3 regions of the Brevibacillus sp. IT-7CA2 genome follow, and region 2 is predicted to be linked to each of the others. Evidence: riboswitches for the same ligand, from Rfam matches in the RefSeq annotation. Region 2 holds a riboswitch; each other region holds the start of a gene.
What was found. A riboswitch is a leader RNA that binds a small molecule or an ion and turns the genes downstream of it on or off. The one in region 2 is predicted to bind S-adenosylmethionine.
Positions count from the first base shown of each region.

Region 1: it holds a riboswitch for S-adenosylmethionine, as region 2 does, so the genes downstream of both, ACM6JA_RS09830 (aminotransferase class I/II-fold pyridoxal phosphate-dependent enzyme) here and ACM6JA_RS20545 (sugar ABC transporter substrate-binding protein) in region 2, are expected to answer to the same signal.
Region 3: it holds a riboswitch for S-adenosylmethionine, as region 2 does, so the genes downstream of both, ACM6JA_RS09245 (homoserine dehydrogenase) here and ACM6JA_RS20545 (sugar ABC transporter substrate-binding protein) in region 2, are expected to answer to the same signal.

Region 1 covers NZ_CATKQT010000011.1:684,189-691,962, reverse strand. Annotated here, with positions in the region: gene ACM6JA_RS09860 (glutathione peroxidase) at 1-377, opposite strand, end outside; gene ACM6JA_RS09855 (YlaH-like family protein) at 609-935, shown strand; gene ACM6JA_RS09850 (hypothetical protein) at 946-1,221, shown strand; gene ACM6JA_RS09845 (hypothetical protein) at 1,412-2,821, shown strand; gene ACM6JA_RS09840 (DUF5665 domain-containing protein) at 2,831-3,172, opposite strand; gene ACM6JA_RS09835 (pyridoxamine 5'-phosphate oxidase family protein) at 3,311-3,769, shown strand; SAM riboswitch class I at 3,844-3,963, shown strand; gene ACM6JA_RS09830 (aminotransferase class I/II-fold pyridoxal phosphate-dependent enzyme) at 4,058-5,221, shown strand; gene ACM6JA_RS09825 (trans-sulfuration enzyme family protein) at 5,218-6,405, shown strand; gene ACM6JA_RS09820 (YhcN/YlaJ family sporulation lipoprotein) at 6,429-7,031, opposite strand; gene ACM6JA_RS09815 (PhoH family protein) at 7,234-7,774, shown strand, end outside.
Region 2 covers NZ_CATKQT010000044.1:181,807-189,580, reverse strand. Annotated here, with positions in the region: gene ACM6JA_RS20555 (ABC transporter permease) at 1-61, opposite strand, end outside; gene ACM6JA_RS20550 (sugar ABC transporter ATP-binding protein) at 63-1,553, opposite strand; gene ACM6JA_RS20545 (sugar ABC transporter substrate-binding protein) at 1,647-2,669, opposite strand; SAM riboswitch class I at 2,765-2,884, opposite strand; gene ACM6JA_RS20540 (ATP-binding protein) at 3,087-4,340, shown strand; gene ACM6JA_RS20535 (DUF421 domain-containing protein) at 4,388-5,107, opposite strand; gene ACM6JA_RS20530 (IclR family transcriptional regulator) at 5,545-6,288, opposite strand; gene ACM6JA_RS20525 (dimethylarginine dimethylaminohydrolase family protein) at 6,479-7,354, shown strand; gene ACM6JA_RS20520 (FeoA family protein) at 7,588-7,774, shown strand, end outside.
Region 3 covers NZ_CATKQT010000011.1:561,285-569,058, forward strand. Annotated here, with positions in the region: gene ACM6JA_RS09215 (hypothetical protein) at 1-434, opposite strand, end outside; gene ACM6JA_RS09220 (hypothetical protein) at 598-726, opposite strand; gene ACM6JA_RS09225 (MerR family DNA-binding protein) at 885-1,127, shown strand; gene ACM6JA_RS09230 (arsenic resistance protein) at 1,146-2,138, shown strand; gene ACM6JA_RS09235 (VOC family protein) at 2,250-3,065, opposite strand; gene ACM6JA_RS09240 (CapA family protein) at 3,143-4,312, shown strand; gene ACM6JA_RS09245 (homoserine dehydrogenase) at 4,375-5,640, opposite strand; SAM riboswitch class I at 5,726-5,837, opposite strand; SAM riboswitch class I at 5,904-6,010, opposite strand; gene ACM6JA_RS09250 (hypothetical protein) at 6,105-6,239, opposite strand; cobalamin riboswitch at 6,398-6,604, opposite strand; partial or broken gene ACM6JA_RS09255 (hypothetical protein) at 6,794-6,886, opposite strand; gene ACM6JA_RS09260 (DinB family protein) at 6,870-7,385, opposite strand; gene ACM6JA_RS09265 (cyclase family protein) at 7,497-7,774, opposite strand, start outside.

The sequences.
Region 1 (7,774 bases), on a different contig from region 2:
GCGAAGTTCCATTCGATATCTGGATTTTCTTCACTAGTAGCATGTTCCTTCAAGTATTGATACAACGGGTGAGTACCAGGACCATTGACATCGATCTTTGCAAAAAGCGGGAACGTCACGCCGTAATTGCGATCGCAGAACGTTGCGATTTCTTCTTCTGTTCCTGGCTCTTGTCCAGCGAACTGGTTGCAAGGGAAGCCGAGAACGACGAGACCCTTATCCTGATAACGCTCATACAGCTCCTGTAGCCCTTTGTATTGAGGGGTAAGTCCGCATTGGCTGGCGACGTTCACGATTAGCAGGACATGCCCTTTGAAGGCGTCCAATGTCTTTTCTTCACCGGAAATCGTTTTGACGGCAATATCATACAAGCTCATCTTATTCCCACCTTTTTCTACTGACATATCCTCATCATAGCATGTACGGCGAAATTCATGCCAGCAACATGGAAGGGCCTACCGTTTTTTGACACAGAATCCACCACCTGATAAAGTAAGAAAGATAGCGTTTTCCTAAGAAAAAAGGAGTGACTATTCGCTTCATTCCGCCTATGAGGTGGCATGTGAAGTGGTAGGAGTTTCACCGCTTGAAGACAGGAGAGATAAGTGATGGACTGGATACAAATCGCATCAACCTATGTGCCAACGAATCCAGATCAGCTCACAGCATATGACAGCTTTCGCATATGGGCTGATAAATACCGGGCTTGGATTTTGTTTGTGGAATTAATTATTGTCTATTATCTTGGATTTGCTACCCGTATCCGTATGCCAATTTTGAAAACCTTACTCTTGTACATCCTTTTATTTGCTGGAGCTCTCATTTTCGCTATTTTGGATGTGCAGCTACCTGTGAAAAGTGCAATGCTGGTGGCGATCGCGATTCTCGTGATTGTAAAGGTACGGATCAAGCCGGAGCAAACTGGTCGAAAGTGAGGAGAACCGCGTGAAGCGTGAAGATGCACTATTTAACTGGCTCCAAATTCAAGTGGTTGCCGATGCGCGACCAGAAGATCGCTCTGCTTTGGAGACAGCTGCTTTTTTCTTGCAATTGCTGCAAGAGGATCATCAAATGAGCGATATCGGCTATCGTCAGGAAGGTAGCTGGTACGTGCTATTTGGGAACGCTGATTCACAGTCCATGGAAGTACGATACCCTGCTGAATCAATCGAATCTTTATTGGTCGCGATTGAAAGTGAACCCAAGTTCAACTGTAACTAACCGTGACAAAGACTCCCTCTCTACTTGCCGAAATGATTCGGAGGTTGGGGGGGGTTTTTGTATCAAGGGCTTTTCATAGGTAATAAGATGCGGTTTCTAGGATGATGCAACTTTTGAAAATGATTTCACGTCAATATTCATGCCCCAAGCAACCAGGGGGATTTTGGCAGACTAGAAGGGGGAACTACCGTTGAAAAAGTACATGACCAAGCCCGTATTAGCAGTGGTGACAGCTGCAGGTATTCTTGGCTGTTTGACGCCAATTTTTGCCAATGCAAGCTCGATTGCTAGTCCAAGTGCCACAAAGGTAGTCATGAATGACGAAGGCAAGCAAGTCACACGCTACAATCTGAAAGAACTTGCCCAAAATGATCCAACCACGTTGAACATGCTCTTGAAAAATCAAGCGGAACACTTGTACATCATTGTAGAAGAAATCAACTTGAATACGAAGCTCCAAGCGTTTATGGAAGAAAACAAAGCGGAGTGGGAGCGTATCTACAACGAGTACTACAGCGATATTTGGCTGGAAGTGCGCCTGACAGACAATGATGAAGAAATCGTGAGTGTAAATGCCAAGACTGAAAATAACAAGGTGTACATAAAGGGGATTGTGACTTCGGATGTCACCAAAGTGGTTGTGAAAAAGCCGAATTCCGACATCATTGAAGTCGTGCCGACCAACGAGCACTCTTTTACGGTCAGCTTTGAAGCTCCTGATGCATCTTATGAACCGTATGTAACCGTGAGTGCCTATGCAGGCAGCAAGTTGGTTGATAGCGAAAAGGTAAAGATCGTTCCAAAAGCAGAAGAAGATAAGGAAATGATCATCCATACCATGTCTGTATTGGATGCGAAGAAAAAGGAATTAAAAGTAAAAGGAATTGTCAAGCAGGGGGCAGACAAAGTAACTGTCACCTATAATGGCGTGAAAAAAGACGCAAACGTGAAGAAGCTGTGGGATGGCGTAGGCAGCTTTACGGTTTCAGTAAAGGATGTACAAGCAGCAAAAGATCAAAAAGCCTTGATCGAGGTTTACGAGGATGGCAAGAAGGTTGATTCCGAATCCGTTCAGGTAGAAATCGTTAACGCTCCTGACAAGGATCAAGCGACCGTATATGCCATCAAGGGGACTGCTGTAAACAATCCTGCCGCCAAGTCCATTCAGGTGAAGGGGACAGTAAGCGGCTGGAATAAAAAGGACGATACGGAATTGTTTGTGATCGCTCCTGACGGGAAGAAAAAAGAGATTGAACCGAATGACAAAGGTGAATTTTCTTTGACGTTGTCTTACAAGGATCGTTCCTTTAGCGCCAAATCGATTCAATTCGCATTGTATGAAGACGATAAGCTGGTTAAGAAAGCTGACGTTGCATTAAGCACAAAAGTCATTGTCGAGCCTGTGAAGCCAACAGACGACGATGAAGGCGATGATGATGACAAAAAGAAAAAAGAAAAAGGGAAGCAGAAAGATAAGCAGAAAGATAAGCATCCCAACGGCAACGCGTATGGCTATTGGAAAAAGCACGGTAAAGAATGGAATGACGACCACGATGATGATCATGACGACGATGACGATCGTGACGACGACAGAGACTAGTCTCTATCGTTAAGGCCGCTGCTTGTAAGTCTCGACGTACTCCACCAATTGTCTGATGTAATCCCCCAGAATGGGGATCGAAAGAAATTGCGTCAAGAGGGAGCCGAGGAAAGCCAAAACGATAGCAGTACCAATCGTCAATCCCAGACCCCGGGCAAGACCTGCGAGGAAATTGATCCAGAGCAGCTTGCGCGGGGCTGTGTAATTTTGGATCACATCTGCTAGTCGAATATCTTCCAGGAACATCGCAATTTTATGCATCCGCTCATTTACCTTCCGAACTTCCTGAAGCTCTTCAAGTACTTGGTCAATTTGCTGGATAAGGCGGTCTGTAGGCGACAAGCTGTCCATCCCCTTCCATCATTCGATATCGTTACCTACCAGTCTAGGGAAAAAGACCACCAGAATCAAGGTGGAGAGGAAACGTTTGCCTATCAGCTATGTGAAGGGTAAAATGAACGTACAAAACGTTTGTTAGGAGGCTTTAAAATGGCTGAAACTGTTTCCCAATCTCTTTCCGAAGATTTATTCAAGCTCTTGCAAAAGGAGCGTTTTGTTACCTTGGGCACAGTAGACCATGAGTCAGGGGCACCATCGCTCAGCTCCTTGTCCTGGACGTATGCTGTCAGCGCCGATACGATTCGTTTTGCCGTGGATAATCGCTCACGTATTTTGGCTAATATTGCGAAGGAACCACAAATTGTTCTGCATTTGATCGGTGCCGGCTCGTCTTTCGCCATTAATGGTCGTGCTGTCGTCAAAACAGACCGACTGGAAGGTGTTCCGCTCAAGCTGGCCATGGCAGAAATCAAGATTGAGGCTGTTCGTGATATTATGTTTTACGGTTCCCGTATTTCCGTAGAACCACAATATGAAAAGACGTATGACAAAAACGCGGCAGCGAAGCTGGACAATCAAGTTATGACAGCCTTGAAGGATGCAAATTAACGGGTGGAAATAAATTGTTGACAAGGATCCTGCCGATCCTTTAGTATTAGGGTCAATCAAATTGAATAGCAATCTTCTTATCCAGAGCGGCGGAGGGACTGGCCCGATGATGCCCGGCAACCAATCACCTGTATTTTAACAGGGAGATAATGGTGCTAATTCCTGCAGAGTTATCAAACTCTGAAAGATGAGAAGGATTTGCTTACGGTGACGTAAACAAAGCCTTCTTTCAGAGGAAAGGGGGCTTTTTTGATGCCCTCGTACACTATTGGAGGGAGAGAAATAGACATGAAGTTAGAAACGAAATTGATTCAGGCGGGCGTAGGCAGAGACGAAAAAACAGGGGCGGTGAGCTTTCCTGTTTACTATGCAACGGCTTATCGCCATCCTGCCTTGGGCCAGAGCACTGGATATGATTATACACGCACAGCTAATCCTACTCGCACCATTTTGGAGGAGACCATCGCTGAAGCAGAATCAGGAGATACAGGATTTGCTTGCGCCTCCGGAATGGCTGCTGTTCATACCGTCATGGGTTTGTTTTCCCAAGGGGATCATCTGATCGTTTCACTCGATCTGTACGGGGGAACCTATCGATTGTTCGAGCAAGTGCTCTCTCGTTACGGTCTGACGTTTTCGTACGTGGATTTACGTGACATTCGTGCACTCAAAGATGCGATTCGCCCGGATACAAAGGCCATCTTTGTTGAGACACCAACCAATCCGCTCATGCAGATTACCGATATTCGAGCAGTAACACAATTGGCGAAACAGCACGGGCTCCTGACGATTGTAGACAACACATTCTTAACCCCGTATTGTCAACGCCCATTAGAGCTTGGTGCAGATATCGTCTTACATAGTGCAACCAAGTATTTGGCAGGACATAACGATGTGCTGGCTGGACTCATCGTAACAAAAGGGGAAGAGTTGTCGGAAAAAATCCGGTTTTTGCACAATTCGATCGGTGCTGTACTTGGGCCGCAAGATTGTTGGCTTCTCGTTCGCGGGATGAAAACATTGGCATTGCGGATGGAGCGCCATCAATCCAATGCCTTGATTGTAGCGGAAAAGCTGCGTGAGCATCCGGCAGTAGCGGAGGTATTTTATCCAGGTCTGCCAGAGCATCCGGGACATGAGATCCAGGTGAATCAAGCGACTGGGCATAGTGGGATGGTATCGTTCCGCGTATGCGATGCAGAGCAGGTGGGATTGTTCCTGCAAAATCTGCAAATGGTGTCCTTTGCAGAAAGTCTGGGTGGTGTCGAGTCATTGTGTACGTATCCGGCGACGCAGACTCACGCCGATATCCCGCAAGAAGTCAGAGAGCATGTCGGTGTTTGTGATCGATTGTTGCGACTGTCGGTTGGCATCGAGCATCCAGATGATGTCGTAGCCGATTTGTTTCAGGCATTGAATGCTAGTTTGGTCGTAGGGGGGAGTGTACGATGAATTTTGCAACCAAGATCCTCCACGGTTCGACTTGCATTGACCCGTTCACAGGTGCGTCGTCGGTTCCGATTTATCAGGCTTCCACATTTCATCAGGCTGATATCGATCAGCCAGGTACATTCGATTATGCAAGATCAGGCAATCCGACCAGGCAGGCTTTGGAGGACGCCATTGCGTCTCTGGAGGGAGGCGCACGCGGTTTCGCGTTCTCATCTGGCATGGCTGCCATTTCCAGCGTGTTCATGTTGTTTTCAGCTGGAGACCATGTTGTAGTGGCGGAAGATGTATACGGTGGCACGTTTCGGTTTTTGACCAAGGTATTGTCGAGAATGGGCATCTCCGTTACGTTCGTGGATGCAACAGATACAGAAGCCGTTCGTGCGGCCATTACACCGGCAACGAAAGGGGTTTACCTGGAGACCCCCTCCAATCCCACCTTAAAGGTGACAGATATTGCAGCGGTTTCTCGTATAGCGAAGGAGCACGGCTTGCTCGTCATTGTCGATAATACGTTCCTTACCCCGTATTACCAGCGGCCATTGGAGCTTGGCGCAGATGTGGTCATTCATAGTGCAACGAAGTTTATCGGAGGGCATAGCGACGTCGTTGCAGGTCTGGCTGTGACCAGAGAGGCTGCGTTAGGGGAACAGCTCTACTTTATCCAGAATGGCATGGGAGCGATTTTGGGTGTGCAGGACTGCTGGCTCGTGATGCGTGGGCTCAAAACATTGAAAGCCCGACTGGATGTCAGCACGAAAACAGCCGCGAGCTTGGCTGACTGGTTGTCTTCGCATCCACAAGTAAGCCGAGTTTACTATACGGGGCTGGCGGATCACCCCGGTCACCTGATTCAAACACAACAAGCGACTGGTCATGGGGCTGTTCTTTCTTTTGATGTTGGGAGCCACGAGCGAGCAAAAGCGTTGTTTGATCGCGTAAAATTGCCGATTGTGGCTGTCAGCCTCGGGGCAGTGGAAACGATTCTCTCGTACCCAGCTACGATGTCACATGCAGCGATGCCTGCTGAGGAAAGAGCTGCAAGGGGAATCACGGATGGTTTGATCCGGTTGTCAGCTGGTTTGGAGGATTTCGATGACTTGGTGGCAGATTTGAAGCAAGCTTTGGATCATTTGCCATCTGAAGCACCCGTCCATAAAGAAAAAGAGGTATTCTCCCGGGCTTAAATCCGGGGGATACCTCTTTTCTTTTAAGGTGTTCCTGTACGATTTGCGTTGATCTTGTTTTGTCCTTGCGGCTCTTTGTGCATGCGTTTTTCTTTTACTTGAGAAGGGGTTTGTTCGCGAGGCTGCACACTGCGCGGTAGTTGCGGTATGATCCGACCAACGATATCCGCTAACTCTTCCGTAATTCCGGCAACAGGACGACCGCGACGAATATCATCTCTCATCTCCCGTAACCGTTGTACGACGGCAGGGTCTGCGGTTACGACAACGTTCGCTCCTTGAGGGTCTTCTTTCAGCGCTTCCGCAACCGTATACTTAATGACGCCGACTTCTGGGCGATCCAGATTCGGGTCCACAGTAATACCGACTACGGCATATTTGCCCAAGACCACAGCAGTCGCGCTGTGTACCCTTTTCACACGGGTTGCCAGTTGGACCAGACGATCAGCGGTGGCTTGAGAAGATTGATTATAAGCAGGCTCAGGAGCTGTTTGCTGAACGCGTTGAGTATGAGTGGCATGCTTCGGCTGTGCAGCCTGATTGGCCGGTGGTTTATTGCCCGACATGCATGCTGTAAGCAACAAGCTAAAACCGAGGCAGTAGATCATGATCCGTTTCACAGGCATTCTCCCTTTCCCAGTATTGCCTTCCTTCGTGAGGAGGGCAGGGTTACAAGTATTTTGTTCTGGGCTGCCCATTTTCATTCTGCCAATGGGTCGTCTATCTCTGTCTACCTGAACATAGACTGTAGTACATCACGTCGCCGCACTTGAGCATCCCTACAAAAATTGCATAGGGTATATAAGAAGGGTAATAGGAGGCGAGATTTTGAAGAAAATCTACGTACTGGACACCAACGTACTCCTGCAAGATCCTAGGGCGATGTTTTCTTTCGCTGACAATGAAATTGTCATACCAGCTGTCGTATTAGAAGAAATCGATTCCAAAAAGCGGTACATGGATGAAATTGGCCGCAATGCTCGGTACGTATCTCGGCTCTTTGACAGTTTTCGTGAGCTGGGGCAATTGCACACTGGCATTACCCTAGAAACAGGCGGGTTGTTTCGGGTGGAACTGAATCATTCCTCTTTCCACCGCCTTCAGAAACAATTCACGGAAATGAGCAATGACAACCGCATTTTGGCGGTCGCACTAAACTTACAGGAGGAGGAAAACGGAAAACCACAGCCAAGACCAGTCATTTTGGTAAGTAAGGATGCTCTCATGAGAGTCAAGGCTGATGCATTGAATATTTCCGCAGAGGATTTTCTTTCGGATCGAGTTGTGGGGGAGTTCTCCAGTATTTACCCGGGGTATCAGAAGATGATGGTAGCGTCCAACATCATCAAGACTTACTACGCGACAAGAA
Region 2 (7,774 bases):
TAACTGCAACCGTTCCGTATTTGTAAACAAAATCAAATAAGCTAAACTTTTTATCTGCCACGTTACTCACCTCCGCTTGCGTAGTACATAATTAGCTCTTGTGTTGCTTCCTCGCGACTCAATTCCTTCACGATCTTGCCCTCGAACATGACGAGAATCCGGTCTGCGATCCCGATGACTTCCTGAAACTCACAGGAGAAATACAGGACGCCCTTTTTCTGCTCGGCAAGATTTCCGATCAGACGGTAAATATCGCTTTTCGCGCCGATATCCACCCCTTTTGTCGGCTCGTCAAACATAAAGAGGTGAGCGTTTGTATCCAGCCATTTGCCGATAGCGACTTTTTGTTGGTTTCCGCCGCTGAGGAAACCGACCAGCTGCTTGATATCGGCTGTTTTTACACCAAGGCGCTGCACGAGCTCTCTTGCGTTGACCGATTCCGCCCCTCTTTTGATAAATCCAAGCCAGGACTTCTTTTTCAACGAGGCGACAGACAGATTGTTCTGCACAGACTCCTCTACGAAAATTCCTTCCTTGCGTCTTTCCTCTGGGACGAGTACGATTCCTGCATCGACGGCGTCTTTTGGCGAGCGCAGTTGGATACCTGATCCATGCAATCGAACGGCACCAGCCTTTGCCTCATCCGCACCGAAGAGCAATCGGGCGAGCTCAGTCTTCCCTGCCCCAACCAGACCGACGACACCCACGATCTCTCCCTCGCGAACCTTCAAGTCGACTCCGCGTACTTTGCCGCCAGCCACTCCTGACGCCTCAAAAATCGTTTCGCCAATCGGCACTGCAAGCTTCGGGAACTCCTCGTCGAAGCTTTTGCCCAGCATGTTCGCGATCACTTCATCCATATTGGTCCTCGCCGTGTCTGTGGTCACGACATGCTGTCCATCGCGCATGATGGTGATTCGATCACAGATTTCAAAGATTTCCGGCAGGCGATGGGAGATATAAATGATCCCAACTCCTGTTTTTTTCAACTGCGCAATGATTTGAAACAGCCGTTCGCTCTCCTTCGTGCTCAACGGCGCTGTCGGTTCATCAAAAATGACGTACTTCGCCTTTTGAACGGTAGCCCGTGCAATCAAAATCAATTGCTTTTCCGACAGCGTACATTCTTCGACGATCATCCTCACCGGAATGGAAAAGCCGAAGTTTTTTAAAATCTGCTCCGTTTCGTTGTACAAGCTCTGCCAGTTGATCAGTCCCTTGGTTTTCGCCTGGACGAGCTGGTCCGCCAATACGTTTTCACCGACGCTCAAATACGGGATCAAGGCGGTGTCCACTTCCTGATATACACATTGAATGCCCTGTGCTTTGGCGTCCTGCGGCGAATTGATCGTCACGGCCTGTCCATCGATGGTGATCGTACCGCCATCTGCCTGATACGCTCCCGTGAGGATTTTCATCAGGGTACTCTTTCCTGCGCCATTGGCACCGAGGAGTGCGTGAACCTCTCCTGCGCGCACCTCAAAATCGACGGATCGCAGGGCAGGAACCCCAGAAAACTGCTTCGCCATCCCTTTCATCTGCAATGTGGACATTTTTCACACCTCCTGTTTACCTGCGTGTTCCAACCTCTATAAGGAAAAATCCCGTTGACGGATACAGATCAACGGGAAAAGCCAATTTGGTTCTTACTTGCCCCACTCTTGTACGTATTGGGACAGGTCGCCCATCGTTACTTTCTTATCCTTCGGCAGGTCTTCCTGTTTCACCAGCACTGGATTCAGCTTCACGTTGTCTGGCACTTGCTCGCCTTTGATTTTTTGGAACACGGTTTGCGCATGAATGCGTCCGATATTGGATGGGTCTACTGCTGCCGTCGCTGCCCACGGAGAGTTTTCCGTCTGGATCATTTGCAGATCCTCATCGCTCAAATCGATGGAGTATACTTTGATTTCCGTACGGCCTGCTTGCTGGATGGCACGTGTCGCCCCTTTGGCAAATTCATCCCATGCCGCCCATACTGCTGTGATGTCGCCTTTATTCGGATACTTTTTCAAGATCGCTTCCATCTGCGTTTGTGTATCGAGTGCCGTATTGTTGGTAGCAGAACCGAATGCCGCAATCTCTTTTATGTCCGGGTATTTCTTCTGGAAAGCTTCATACGTCACTTGGCGTTTTTCCATAGGCGCAAAGCCAGCTACCCAAATTTTTACGATGCTGCCTTTGCCGTTTGTATCTGCCGCCAGCTTCTCCAGGCTCAGCTCTGCCAACTTGTTGTCATCCTGCGCCACAACTGGCACACCCGGAATGTTGATGTCTGTATCAAACAGGACGACCGGGATTTTTTTATCCACGGCCTTTTGCGTACCCTGCTGCAACGCTTCCGCCGTACCATGGTCGATCAGAATGCCATCAAACTTTTGATTCACAGCCGCATCGAGGTTGGACGCCATTTTTGCCAGATCAGTATCTGCGTTGAATACGGTCAACTCGCCGCCGTTTTTCTCCACCTCTGTCTTCACACCATTAATGTATTGTGCGGAGAATGTCCCTACGTTTTGACGCATGATCAATGCGATTCTCTTTGCCTTCTCTCCCGAAGCACCGCCGTTTGTGCTGCCGGTTCCGGTTGTTGCCCCGCTGCCGCATGCCGTCACAAGAACAGATGCTGCCAAAACAAGTGATGTGATCAGACCGAGTTTCTTTTTCATTGAGATGCTCCCCCTTTTTCTTTTACAAAACTTTTGAGAAAAGCAAAAAATCCTCTTTCACAGAGAAAGAGGACAAAAATCGACAAGATTCTCGCCTCTTATCTGTCAGGTATTCTACCTGTTGGAGTTAGCACCTTGGCTCGAAAGAACGTAATCTCTCGTGCTAGGTTGCCGGGCTTCATAGGGCCATTCCCTCAGCCTTCTCTTGATAAGAGTAGTTTCTATTTTCAAAACGTTTGTATAAGTATATACAGAATATAATCTGGCAATTACCTATCTGTCAACTGGGTTTACCGAAAGAATTTTCTTGATAAATATTCCAGTTTCTTCTGTAACATCAAGAGGGATTTTGTTGTGTCTTGTCGAATTATCGTAGATTGATACAAGCCTAGCAAATATTTGCGATGGGGATGCTACATGAGTCTATTAAAAGAAGTCATTCTTCAATGGTTTTTCGCCATTATCCCGTTTGTGTTTTTCAACATTTATTACCGTGACAAAATGCGGAACTACAGCCGTTCCTTTATTGTCATCATTAGCTCAGCTTGCATGTTTCTCGCGATGACCTTCGCCCCGAGTGTCACGAATGGCATGTTTTTTGATATCCGACATGTCATCATTCTTTTCGGACTGGTTTATGGCGGAATCGAGATTGCCTTGCTCCTTCTGATTGAAGCCTTGGTTTATCGGTACTACCTAGGTGGCGAAGGAACATGGGTTGCGATGCTGATCCTTACAGTCAATTTTGTCTTGTCACTCTTTTTGTATCGACACTACAAAGCCAGTTATCGGAAAACACTGTATCTTTTTATGACGAGTGCGATTTTTTCTACGGTTGCTTTAGGGACTACTTATTACTTTTTTCCCACGTATGTAACTCAACACCTCGTTTACTACACCATGGTGATTCCTATTCAAAACTTTTTCGGCCTCTGGTTATTAATGTCGCTTTTCAGCAAATGCGTTTCGGATAAAGAGCTGTTTATTCGCCACGCGCAAAACGAAAAAATCCAGACGATGAGCCATGTTGCTGCATCGCTCGCACACGAGGTTCGCAATCCGCTGACAGCAGTCAAAGGCTTCTTGAAATTAATACAGGAATGTCCGGAAAATTTGGTAAAAGTCGATCAATACATTCGTATCAGTCTCGATGAAGTCCAACGGACAGAAGCCATTTTGACCGAGTACCTTGCGATTTCCAAGCCGCTAAAGGAACGGCATGAGATTATTAATATGAGCGAGCATCTTCATGCTATCCGCGAAGTGATGCTCCCTTTTGCCAATATGCATAACGTGGAGCTTACGCTGCAAGACTTTGAGAGACCTGTGACGATCAAAGCCAATCCAGACGAGTTCAAGCAAGTGTTGGTGAATTTCATCAAAAATGCCATCGAGGCATGCTCGGATATTTCGGACGGAAAAGTCTCCCTGGACTTGCTCATCGAGCGAAACAAAGCCGTGTTGGTCATCAAGGATAACGGTATCGGTATGGATGCAGGACAGATCAGCCGCCTCGGAACGATTTACTTTTCTACGAAAACAACTGGGACCGGTCTTGGATTGACGTATTCCTATCATGTCATCCATGCAATTGGCGGAACGGTCAATGTATCAAGCAAACCACGAGTAGGAACCAAGTTCACCATTATGCTCCCGTATAAGGCACAGTGACTTCATGCAGGTTTTGCAGAGGGACTGTGCCTTTTTCCATTCGATAGCTAATGATGCAACGGGGGGACTTGTGGATCTTTTTCGTTTTTTAAGGAGAACTGCAATTCATTTTGGCGATTGATCGTTGCGAGAAAGACTTGTTCGGACGGGATCCCCTTTTTCTTCAATTCGTGCACAAGCCATTGCTCATCGCGGTTCCGATATGACAGCACATCCGGATATATCTTGCCTTCCACAATGACAGGCAACGACATTCCCGCAGAAGAAGTGTGGATGTTTAAATCTTGTTTCGTTACGACCTGCTGCTCTACTTTTTTGAGCACAGTCAACCGACCGTTCGCCTCGATAATAGCCAAATCAATCTCTGCCAGGTCAAAAATATCTTTTTCGCGAAGCATATGGAGGACATTATCGAGCGAGTAGCGGATTTTTTTCATGTTTTTGACGTGAAAATTCCCGTTGTAAAAAATGACGGTCGGTTCAAATGTAACCATTCTGCCAAACCAGCGAAAGACAATGGACAACTGCGATACGACCCGTTGCAAGATACCCAACGTCAAAATCGCTACTGCAATCGGAATATGACGGACATCTGGCTCTGCAATGTCAGCCCCTGCCACTGATCCCAAAGTAATAATGATGATAAAGTCAAAGACAGGCAGCTCCCCAATCGAACGCTTGCCCATGAACAAGGTGACTAGCAGTAATAAAGGAATAATCGTACATACGCGCCCGATGACGAGCATGCTTTCTCCGAATCCTTCCACGTTTGCCCCTCCCCTCACGCTTTACTATGCAATTTCTGGGAAGGCATTATGCAAAACAAAACACCAGGAGTCTCCCCCTGGTGTGTCTCTTTCCCGGACAATTGGGAAGATCGAGTTTTTTCTTTAATATCGTTTGATGATTAAAAAATCCACGCCCATATGAGATCGATAACCACAAGAGCTGTTACCACCATGAACATTTTCGAAAAGCTAATCTTGCCTTCTTTATCAGTATCTTTTCGATCAGGTGGTTGAAATCCCAATATGTTTAAAAACCCATTTATGTAGGAAAACAAAATCGTAACTAGCCCTACGAGGATTGATTCCAATAGGTTAGCCCCTCTCGTAAACTTCTTGTTGCACTCCCTTTATAGAAATTACATTTTTTTCTACGTACTATCTTCACAGTTGGTTTCATCGAAATAAAAAAAGGCCAGTCAAGCCTTTGACAGGCCGCCTAGCCGTTGCGAGGTTTTGTGAGCGACATCCTTTACCCGTTCAATCAAATACTGGAGTCGTTCCTCCTTCAAATCATACGTAACAATTCCAATGCTTAACGCCCCGATTACCTTTTGGGTGTAATCAATCACCGGTGCTGCGACGGACGCCGTATTTTCCGTCCGCTCCGCAAAGCTGACCGCATGACCAGCTGCTCTGATCTCCTGGAGCTTGTCCATAAAAGCAGGCACCTGCTCTTCAACCACCAGCTGCACTACGGTTTGTCGTGCTTCTTCCACAGACATATGTGCCAGCACGACTTTATTGGCTGCACCGATATGCATCGGAATCCGCAAGCCCAACTGATCGTAGATGCGGATATTGTGCTGACTGTCTACGCGATCGACAACAATGGATTCGAGTCCGCTAGGCTGACTGAAATAAACACTCTCGTTCACTTCTCTGGCAAGCTCCTCGATCATCGGCTTTATCACCTTCCGATAATCGATCCGATCAAGCACGCGCAAACCGAACTCCATCCATTTAATCCCCAACGTATATTGCTTGGTCGCAGCATCCTGCTCTACCAGTCCATGCTTCATCAACGTGTACAACAGTCGATAAATGGTGCTGACCGGAAGCTGGCATTCCTTCGCTAAATCATTGATCGTCCACCATTTTCTATGTTCATCCGACGAAAGTGCCGTTGCAATCGCCATCGCTCGGTCAAACGATTGAATCACGGTCATCCCCCCTTTTCTATCTATCTTCTCATATGAAACTATGTTAAACCATTTGCTCTAATTTTGTGAATCGCAAAAAAACTCCAGTAAGGAATCACAGATTGACAGTCAGAAATCAGAATGTGTAAACTAATGGTGAACATTTCGAAATATGAATAATATTCTGTAATGTGGAAAAAGGGAGGCAACTATGTTCCAAGGCAGCCAATCCATGGTCAAAAAGATGAAAACCGTCATCATCAAGCATCCCCATCAAGCATTTATCAGTCAAGAACATCTCGATCAATCGTGGAAAACCTTCAACTATACAGACCGCCCTGACTGGGACCGCGCTCTGCATGAATACGCCAAATTCGAATCGATTTTGCGCGAGCATGTAGAAAACGTCCTGCACTTGCCACAATCTGATAAAACCGGACTGGACTCCATTTACGCCCATGACCCTGTGAAATTTACTTCTAAAGGGGCAATCATCCTCAAATCTGGCAAGGAGCTCCGTCAGGGAGAAGCCGAAGTATACAAAGCCTTTTTAGAAGAAAACAACATCCCAATTCTGGGGCAACTCACAGGCGATGCCTTGTCAGATGGCGGCGATCTCGTCTGGCTGGATGAAAAAACGCTCGCGATCGGCCTTGGCTTCCGCACGAACGAAGCGGCTATCGCTCAAATTACGGAAATGGTCAAGGATTTCACGGATGAAATCATCGTCGTGCAGCTACCGTATGATCGCGGTCCTGCGGAATGTCTGCATCTGATGTCGATTATCAGCATGGTCGATCATGATTTAGCAGTTGTTTACTCCAAGCTGATGCCCGTGTTTTTCCGCCAACTGCTCATTGACAGAGGCATTCAGTTAATCGAGGTACCGGATCATGAGTACGATAATCTCGGCAGCAATGTTCTCGCTCTCGCGCCGCGTGTGTGCATGGTCGTGGCCGGCAACCCGATTACGAAGCAACGCCTTCTCGACGCAGGTGCGACTGTGTACGAGTATGAGGGCGAGGAGATTTCTTATAAGGGAACAGGTGGGCCTACTTGCCTGACAAGCCCGGTGGAACGGATCTAGCCGCGATAGACCATCAAGACTGAACTGTACCTCCATTGTTAGATACCATGAACGATTGGCGGTGCAGTTATTTCTATGACCAAAAAGTTTCCTTAAGCAAAAACTTTGTTGCCAGGGAAAGAGTCTTATCTTAAACTAAAATCATGAAGATATCGAATACGTGCACTTTTTTTTACCTTTATTTTTGCCCTAAGCCAACAGTTTGTCCTTAACGAAAAAGGAGAGTGAACATCATGCCATCTATCAGCATTCCTTTGTCTGATGCCTTGATTGGTAGCCACATCTGTCTGGATCGTATTGACGTTCAGGGTATACTGCGTAGGCGATTGTTGGATCTCGGATTCGTCCCCGGCAACATCGTGGAAGTCATGCAAAAAAGTCCGCTAGGCGATCCCATTGCCTTTCGGGTAAATAACACGA
Region 3 (7,774 bases), on a different contig from region 2:
TCGATTTTGAGTTGATCTCGTATCGTCATCCAATCGTTCGTGAAATTGATTTGAAACATATTGTCGCTGGCAGCAACTACATCTCGTGGACGTTCAAACAGATCCCTCTCCACTGCTGGCAAAATCAAATGCAGGATGAGGAAACATACTAAACCGAGATAAGCGGAACATTTTTTTGTTTTAACATTCGTCTTTGGGCGGAAAATCAAAAGAAATAACAAAAAACCTAAAGGTAAGGGGATCTCGTCTACCATAAAAGCAAATGCCCCTAAACAAAAATATCCAAAAACTTTCCATCCTAGGTTTGACTCGGTTTCTTCACGTTTTTTGTAAATAAAGACTAACAGAACAATTAGGACTATGTTTAATAAGATACTCACTATGAGCATCCCTATCACCTCCACTTTCTCTTCTGCCTTGTATTTTATCTTCATTTTTGCGTTTTTTCATCCAAATTTCACCATTTTTACAAATTCTAATTTTCATTCCGTTTCAGATTGGGCATTCCAGCATCACAAGAATCCTCTGGGTAAGAAAACGGTTGGCATCCAGTGATCGAGGAACGTACAACATAAAAAAACCAAAAACCCTCTCTGATTACGAGATGGTTTTTGATTTGAATGCTTTCGCTTCTTCGTTTCCGGTAAGTTCTAGCAAAACCGGGTTCTCTTCGTTGCTTGCAATGACTGTAAACGTTAAGAATGGGCAAAAACCGTATGGCAACAAGCGACAGATATTTCTTTACTCGATACTATCTTCCCCTTTGGTAACGAGATATAATTGATCATTAAACTTAATGTTAACTTTAAGTCAACGAGTGAAGTTATGACTGGACTTAGCATTGGGCAACTCGCGTCAATAGCAGAGGTAAACGCATCCATTTTATTAAAATTGCACAACAAACCGGTTTTAGCATCCAGGATATCGCTATTTGGCTAGAAGGTTTTGATACCCGTGATCCACTTTCCGAGCGGTGGGAGCAGATGGCAAAGCAAAAACGCTCCCAACTTGAGGAGAAGAAAAAACAGCTTAACTCGATGATACAGATACTAGACAGAGGGCTAAGCTGTAAATGTCTTACATGCTCGGAATGCTTGGAGAAGATAGAAAATACGGGTTCGTGTTAGGAAGGGGAAGTGCAAGAAGTGATTTCAAGAGAACAATTTGAAAAGAATCAAGTATGGCTCTATGCTTTCGTACTAATTATTGCCGCTGGAACAGGCTTGTTGTGGCCAGAATCCAGTAAGAGCTTAGATAGCATGATTTCGTTCATACTTGCCATCTTAATGTATGGAATGTTTGCTCAAATACCGTTTTTTCGTTTAAAAGAGGCACTGACGAACCGAAAGTTCATCTATGCGCTACTTGTTACGAATTACATAGCTGTACCTATCCTTATTTGGGGGTTAACTCGGTTTCTTCCAACCGATCCAGCAATTCTATTAGGTGTACTTCTTGTTTTGCTTACCCCCTGCATTGACTATGTTATCGTCTTTACACATCTTGGGCGAGGGAACGAAAAGCTTGTTTTGGTTTCAACCCCTATACTCTTTGTCACCCAAATGCTTTTATTGCCTATTTATCTATGGCTTTTTATGGGCAAGACATCGGCAGAAATTGTGAGTGTCGGGCCGTTTCTCGAAGCATTTTTAGGTCTTATTGTTGTTCCACTGGTACTTGCTCTACTTACTCAATGGTGGTCAAGACGCCAACCATACGGAGAACGTTTTCTTGATGCTACAGCATGGCTTCCTGTGCCTTTTATGGCACTAACCCTCTTTATTGTTGTTGCATCCCAAATCGCTAAACTATATACCTCTTTTCATTTTATTAGCCAAGTGATTCCCGTCTATGTAGCATATATGGCCATTACACCGATTATTGCACGTATCGTTTCTCGTATATTCCGTTTAGATACCGGAGCTGGGCGGGCTCTTATCTTTAGTGCAGGAACCCGTAACTCTCTTGTCGTTCTTCCTTTTGCACTGGCGCTACCTGAACCTCTAAACGGGCTAGTGTCTGCTGTAATCGTAACGCAAACAATTGTAGAACTTATTGGGGAACTATTATATATTCGTCTTGTTCCAAATGTACTTTTACGAGAGACGAACGGATATGCTGAAAACAAAAATAAATAGGCTTGGTAGATGATTAAACTATCTACATTACGGGTGGTGTCAACTACGTTGGTACCACCCCTTGTATGTGTGTGTCAGATAGGGACACTTACGTAAATAGGTTCTAAACGACTATTCCAGCGCTGCTAGAAAGTAAGATCCTCCACCAATCTTATACTCGCTATTTTGGCTCGCTCCTGCCAGCCTCGCAAAAAACGGTCTTTGCCCGCGATTTTCCCATGCAGTCTGCGCCAATCCCTCTTCAGTCGGTTGGCAAAGCACTACATTTCCACCCGGAAGTTCAAATGCTTGGCAGATGGCCCCCAGTTCTTTATCATGGAATCTTTCGCTCTTCTTCCATCCGAACCAGCTTTGCCAACGTGCTGTTGCTTCTTCCAGATCCTTTACTGCATAGCCTACTGACTGGAGATGGGCTGCACCGTTCGGATGTACGCCAATGATGCCACGATTAGTCAAATCTTCTATTCTTTCTTCATCTGTTTGCGACCATTCAATGAGAAATGGCGGTAGAAGAGCACTATCTGCATCTTCGAGGAATAACATCCGCCACCGAAGCGTCGTGCCATCATCACGCGTACGACTTCCCGCAACAGGTCCAGTAACCTTCAAACCTTGGCTTCGCAGGCGCTCTGCCCACGCATCCATCTCGTTGGTACGAAGCGCAATCTGACCAAATCCTTCTCCCTTTGCTTCATCCTCGATACATTGACGTACGAGCGGATTATCTGATTGTCGAGCAAGCTCCTCGTGTTCAACCGCCAAAAATTCAACATAAGAAAGCCCGAAATAACTAAGGCTATTCCATGTCCCCCAAGACGCATGACGCCCTCCAGCTACTGCATGAAAACCCGCTTGGCAAAATTGTTCCGATGCTTCCTGAGGAGTTCGCTGTACAAAATGAACCAAATGATCAAAAGTTAATCGCACCTTTTTTCGCCTCTTTTCGTATTACTTATAGGATATCAAAATTCATTTATGTAAGGATAGAATGACAAGGGGGAAAAATGAACGAGACCAGATCAAGCCGGGTAAAAGTTCGGCGCAAGCACTCACGCAGAAAATGGGCACGTGTTGGAAAGAACACGCTCCTATTTAGCGTGTTGGCCATCTTCGTCGTCGGAACCTACTACCTATTCCAAACTGCTATGGATGGAGAACATGCCAACCCGAACACGCAGCCTGCTCCTGACAATACCGTGAACCAAAAGACTTCTGTGCAGCTCACCTTTGTCGGTGACGTCATGATGTCAGGGAATGTAGAGAAAACCTTACTCGCAAACAGCTATGACTACCCATACAAGCATGTAAGCTCACTCTTTTTGCAAGATGATATCACGATTGCCAATTTGGAGACGCCGATCACCGAGACAGGAGTTGCTGCACAGAACAAGGCGTATGTCTACAAGTCGTCGCCACTTGCTGTTCCTGCCATGAAAAACGCTGGGATTGATGTGGTGAATCTCGCCAATAATCACTCCATGGATCAAGGAGTTCCGGGATTGCTGGATACCTTTGACGCTTTAGACGAAAACCGGATTGAATACGTCGGCGCAGGTAAGGATGCCAGCCGTGCCTATTCACCTGTATTCATAGAAAAGAACGGCATCAAGATCGCGATTCTCGGCTTCAGCAGGGTCATTCCCGAAACGAGCTGGTATGCGGGGGATTCCCAGCCAGGTATGGCCGCTTCCTATGATCCTACGCTAGCAGTAAAAGCGATCCAAGATGCGAACAACCAAGCGGATCTCGTCGTGGTGATTGCACACTGGGGCAAGGAACGCGCTGATTATCCTGTCGATCATCAAAAAGAGTTGTCTCGTGCCTACATCGATGCTGGTGCAGATTTGATTGTCGGCGGTCATCCCCACGTACTTCAAGGTTTTGAACGATACAACGACAAATGGATTGCGTACAGTCTCGGCAATTTCATTTTCACACGATCAAACGAACCCAAGACTTGGGAAACGATGGTCCTGCAAGCAAACTGTACGAAAAGCGGTGATTGTGAGCTGACGATGCTTCCGTTTCACGCAGAATTGGGACAAGCTGTACCCATGAATGAAAGCAACGGCGCTGCCCTGCTAAAACGCATTGAATCCATTTCTGAGAGTGTCGACATACAAAGTGACGGGCGTATACAGCCGCGTGCAAAAGCGGTGGAGACTGCCCCCTGACAAAAGAAGCCGTGTTTCCAGGTAACTAGAAATACGGCTTTTCTTCATATGATTCCTCTTACTTACGCAGATTCGATAATGGGGAAGCAGCGCACTTCTAAGCCGAAATCATTTTTCAATAGGGACTCGTGCTCTTCACTGATTCCTGTCACGATCAAACCTGCGCGCAAGACGCCTCCCAAGTCGAATTGGACTTTTAGTTTATGCACGTTGACTCCTGCCTGCTGAAGGAAATGCAGGACACGATCTGGCGTAGCAGTATGACATGAGCCCTCAAGGTAACATAGGACGTGTTCTGCCGAGTTTACCGTGCCTCCAGCTTTGTCGGCCGTTTTTTCTTTCCAGGTAGGATGTGGTGTGAATGGCTGTGTCAATAAATAGGCCAAATCCTCCACGACTGCACTTGCTGTAGGGAGCTCTCCTGCCCCTCTTCCTGTAAACAACAAGTCTCCCACGATGTTGCCGGATAGCTGGACAGCATTAAACGCGTCGTGGATTTGTGCCAACGGATGGCTCAGCGGAAGCATGGTTGGTTCAACTGATAGGCGAATTCCTTTCTCAGCTTGATAGGCCTGCGCGATCAGCTTGATCCGGTACCCCAGCTCGCTAGCAATCCGAATGTGACCTGCTGACAAATCTGCAATTCCTCTGCGAACAACATCTGCTAAAGGCAGCGATTCTCCGTAAACAAGCTGTGCCAAGATATACAATTTGTACATAGCATCAAAGCCTTCTACATCCGAACGAGGGTCCGCTTCCGCATAGCCCAGCTCCTGCGCTTGCTTGAGCACCTCCTGGTAAGAGAGCTGCTCTGCCTCCATTTTCGTCAAAATGAAGTTCGTTGTTCCGTTAAGAATACCGCGAACGCCTTGAATATCGTTCGTGCGTAGGAACTGCCGGAGCACGCTCAAGATCGGGATGCCCCCTGCCACACTCGCTTCATAGGCAAGATGCACTTGATGCTGATTTGCCAAATCGACTAGCTCCGTTCCTTTTTTCGCCAGGAGTTCTTTGTTGGCAGTTACTACATGGCAGCCCTTTTCGATCAAAGCACGGACGTAGTCATAGGTAGGTTCTACACCGCCCATGACCTCCACCACGATATCCACATCGCTGCTCAATACATCCTCAAAGTCTGTTGTCAGTAATGCCGGGTCGATATGAACCGCCCGCTCTTTTTCCGAGTCACGCACCAATGCCTTGACGATCTCAATTCGTTTACCCAGACGAGAAGCCAGCTTCTCCTGCTGCGAACGGATCGTTTTGATTACGCCTCCACCCACTGTTCCCAATCCCAATAATCCCACGCGTACCACTTCTACACTCATCCTGACCACCCCATACCCCGAATTTTAGATAAAAAGAAAAGCCATCTTCGATAAGAAGAAGGCTTGTTAGCAGCTACTGCTCCCCTCCTTATCTCCCAGGACGTATATGTCCTGCAGGAATTGGCACCTTGTCACAAAACATGCGTGACGGTTGCCGGGCTTCATCGGGCCAGTCCCTCCACCTCTCTGGATAAAGAAAATATGAAATTGAAAAAAACCTTCTTCGCTAAGAAGAAGGTTCACCTACTAATCGAGTAACCCGCTTCTTATCTTTCGAGACGAAACGTCTCGCAGGAATTGGCACCTTGTCGCAATATGCAACGGTTGCCGGGCTTCATCGGGCCAGACCCTCCACCTCTCTGGATAAGAACTATTTATGCTGTTGAGCTTTATTCTAAGAAATTCCAAGGCAAGCGTCAACAAAATTCTTTCTTTTCTGATTGCAAGCTGATTTGGTCAGGCTTTCAGGTGTAGGTGAACAGGCTTTCTACCTCTTCCATACTGCAGCAAGTGCAATGAAACACGCACTCCTGGCATTCCTCGGGCAGCTCTTTTTCCTCGACATATCCGCACCATTGGCAAATAAAAAGTTGCATCATCGCACACCCTCCTCTTCTTTTATCCTACCCAAAATAAAAAGAGCATTTTCTACTCGACCGTGACGATCGTTAGAAAATGCCAGAAAAGGAGGGACGTACTTGTCTACTCGCTGTTTTTCGCAAGCCATCTCTAACACCTCCCTATCTCCCGTAGGTCTATCAGTGTTGTCGAAACAGGCAGGTCTCCTGACTTTGGGTTCATCATCTAGCGTCGCCTTCCCCGTCTATATTGATAGACCAGTGGCTTATTGGACGCTGACTCCCTCTTACAGTGGCGGGACCGTGTTTTGCGAACATTGTTCGTGGGCCAGGAGCCATTCCTTTCGCCACAAGCCACCCGAATAGCCTGTTAAACTCCCGTTTGCTCCTATAATTCTGTGACATGGCACGATGATGTTCAGTCGATTTTTTCCGTTGGCATTCCCAACTGCCCTCACTGCATTTTCCTTCCCAATTAACGCGGTTAGCTCCGTGTATGTAATCTTGTGCGCATAGGGAATGGTGGTCAATGTGTGCCAGACTGTTTTCTGAAAGTCTGTCCCTTTCATCCACAGGGGAACAGAAAAGGACTGTCTCTTGCCGGAAAAATATTCGTCCAGCTGTTGCCGACAAACGAGGAGAGGCTCTGACCTACCCCAAATACCGATCTTTCAAAATCGTAGTGTGGTGAGCTTCATGTCCAGCAATCACATAGGCCAACGTCCTTGCAGATAGCTTGTTTCCGTTGACAAGTCCTGTACGCAACCACGCTTCTGGAGAGATTCCTCGCACCTGCGCGATGGTGGAAGCCCGCACAGCCTTATACTCTTCCAATAAATCAGAGAGGTCTCTTAGGTGAAAACACCCGTGTTCTACAAAAGCATTTTCATCAAAGCCGACGAGGGGTGTCTGATCTCCTCTCGCGATTCTCAGCAAGCGATAGCTCATGATGCGTTCTGTATCGACGAGATGACCCAAAACCTCTTTTACCGTCCATTTGCCTGGTGCATACCGATAATCCATTTGCTCGGGCGCAAGTGACGAAAATAACGCGACTTGCTTCTCGCCTTGTTGTGTGAGGATCGTTTGCAGCTCCCCCTCAGGTACAAGCCCAATATAATAGTCAAAATAAGCAGCGTATTCATCGCGCTCTGGTCGTCTGAGCATGTATTTCCCACTCCTCGTCATTCATTTTGGATAGACAAATTATACCACCATGCATCCCCATCCCAATACGAACGCACCCGCCTGATCTTCACAGGCGGGTGACCGTCACCATTATACGCTATGTAAGCCTTCAAACAATAGGACCCTTGCCGGGGCTGCATCCGTTCCGATCAGCTTGAGTGGTGCTGCTACCAGAAAATACTCGCCTGGCGGGACCTCACCTAGCCGTAAGCCTTCCACGACAATGACTCCCGCTGCAAACAGCTTTTTATGTGTGGGGTGTCCTTCCTGGGCGCGTTCGATTCCAAGTGCATCAGTACCAATGCCCCGCACACCCAGCTCACTTAAATATTCTGCTCCTTCTTCAGACAGAAAGATGAATTCAAAAG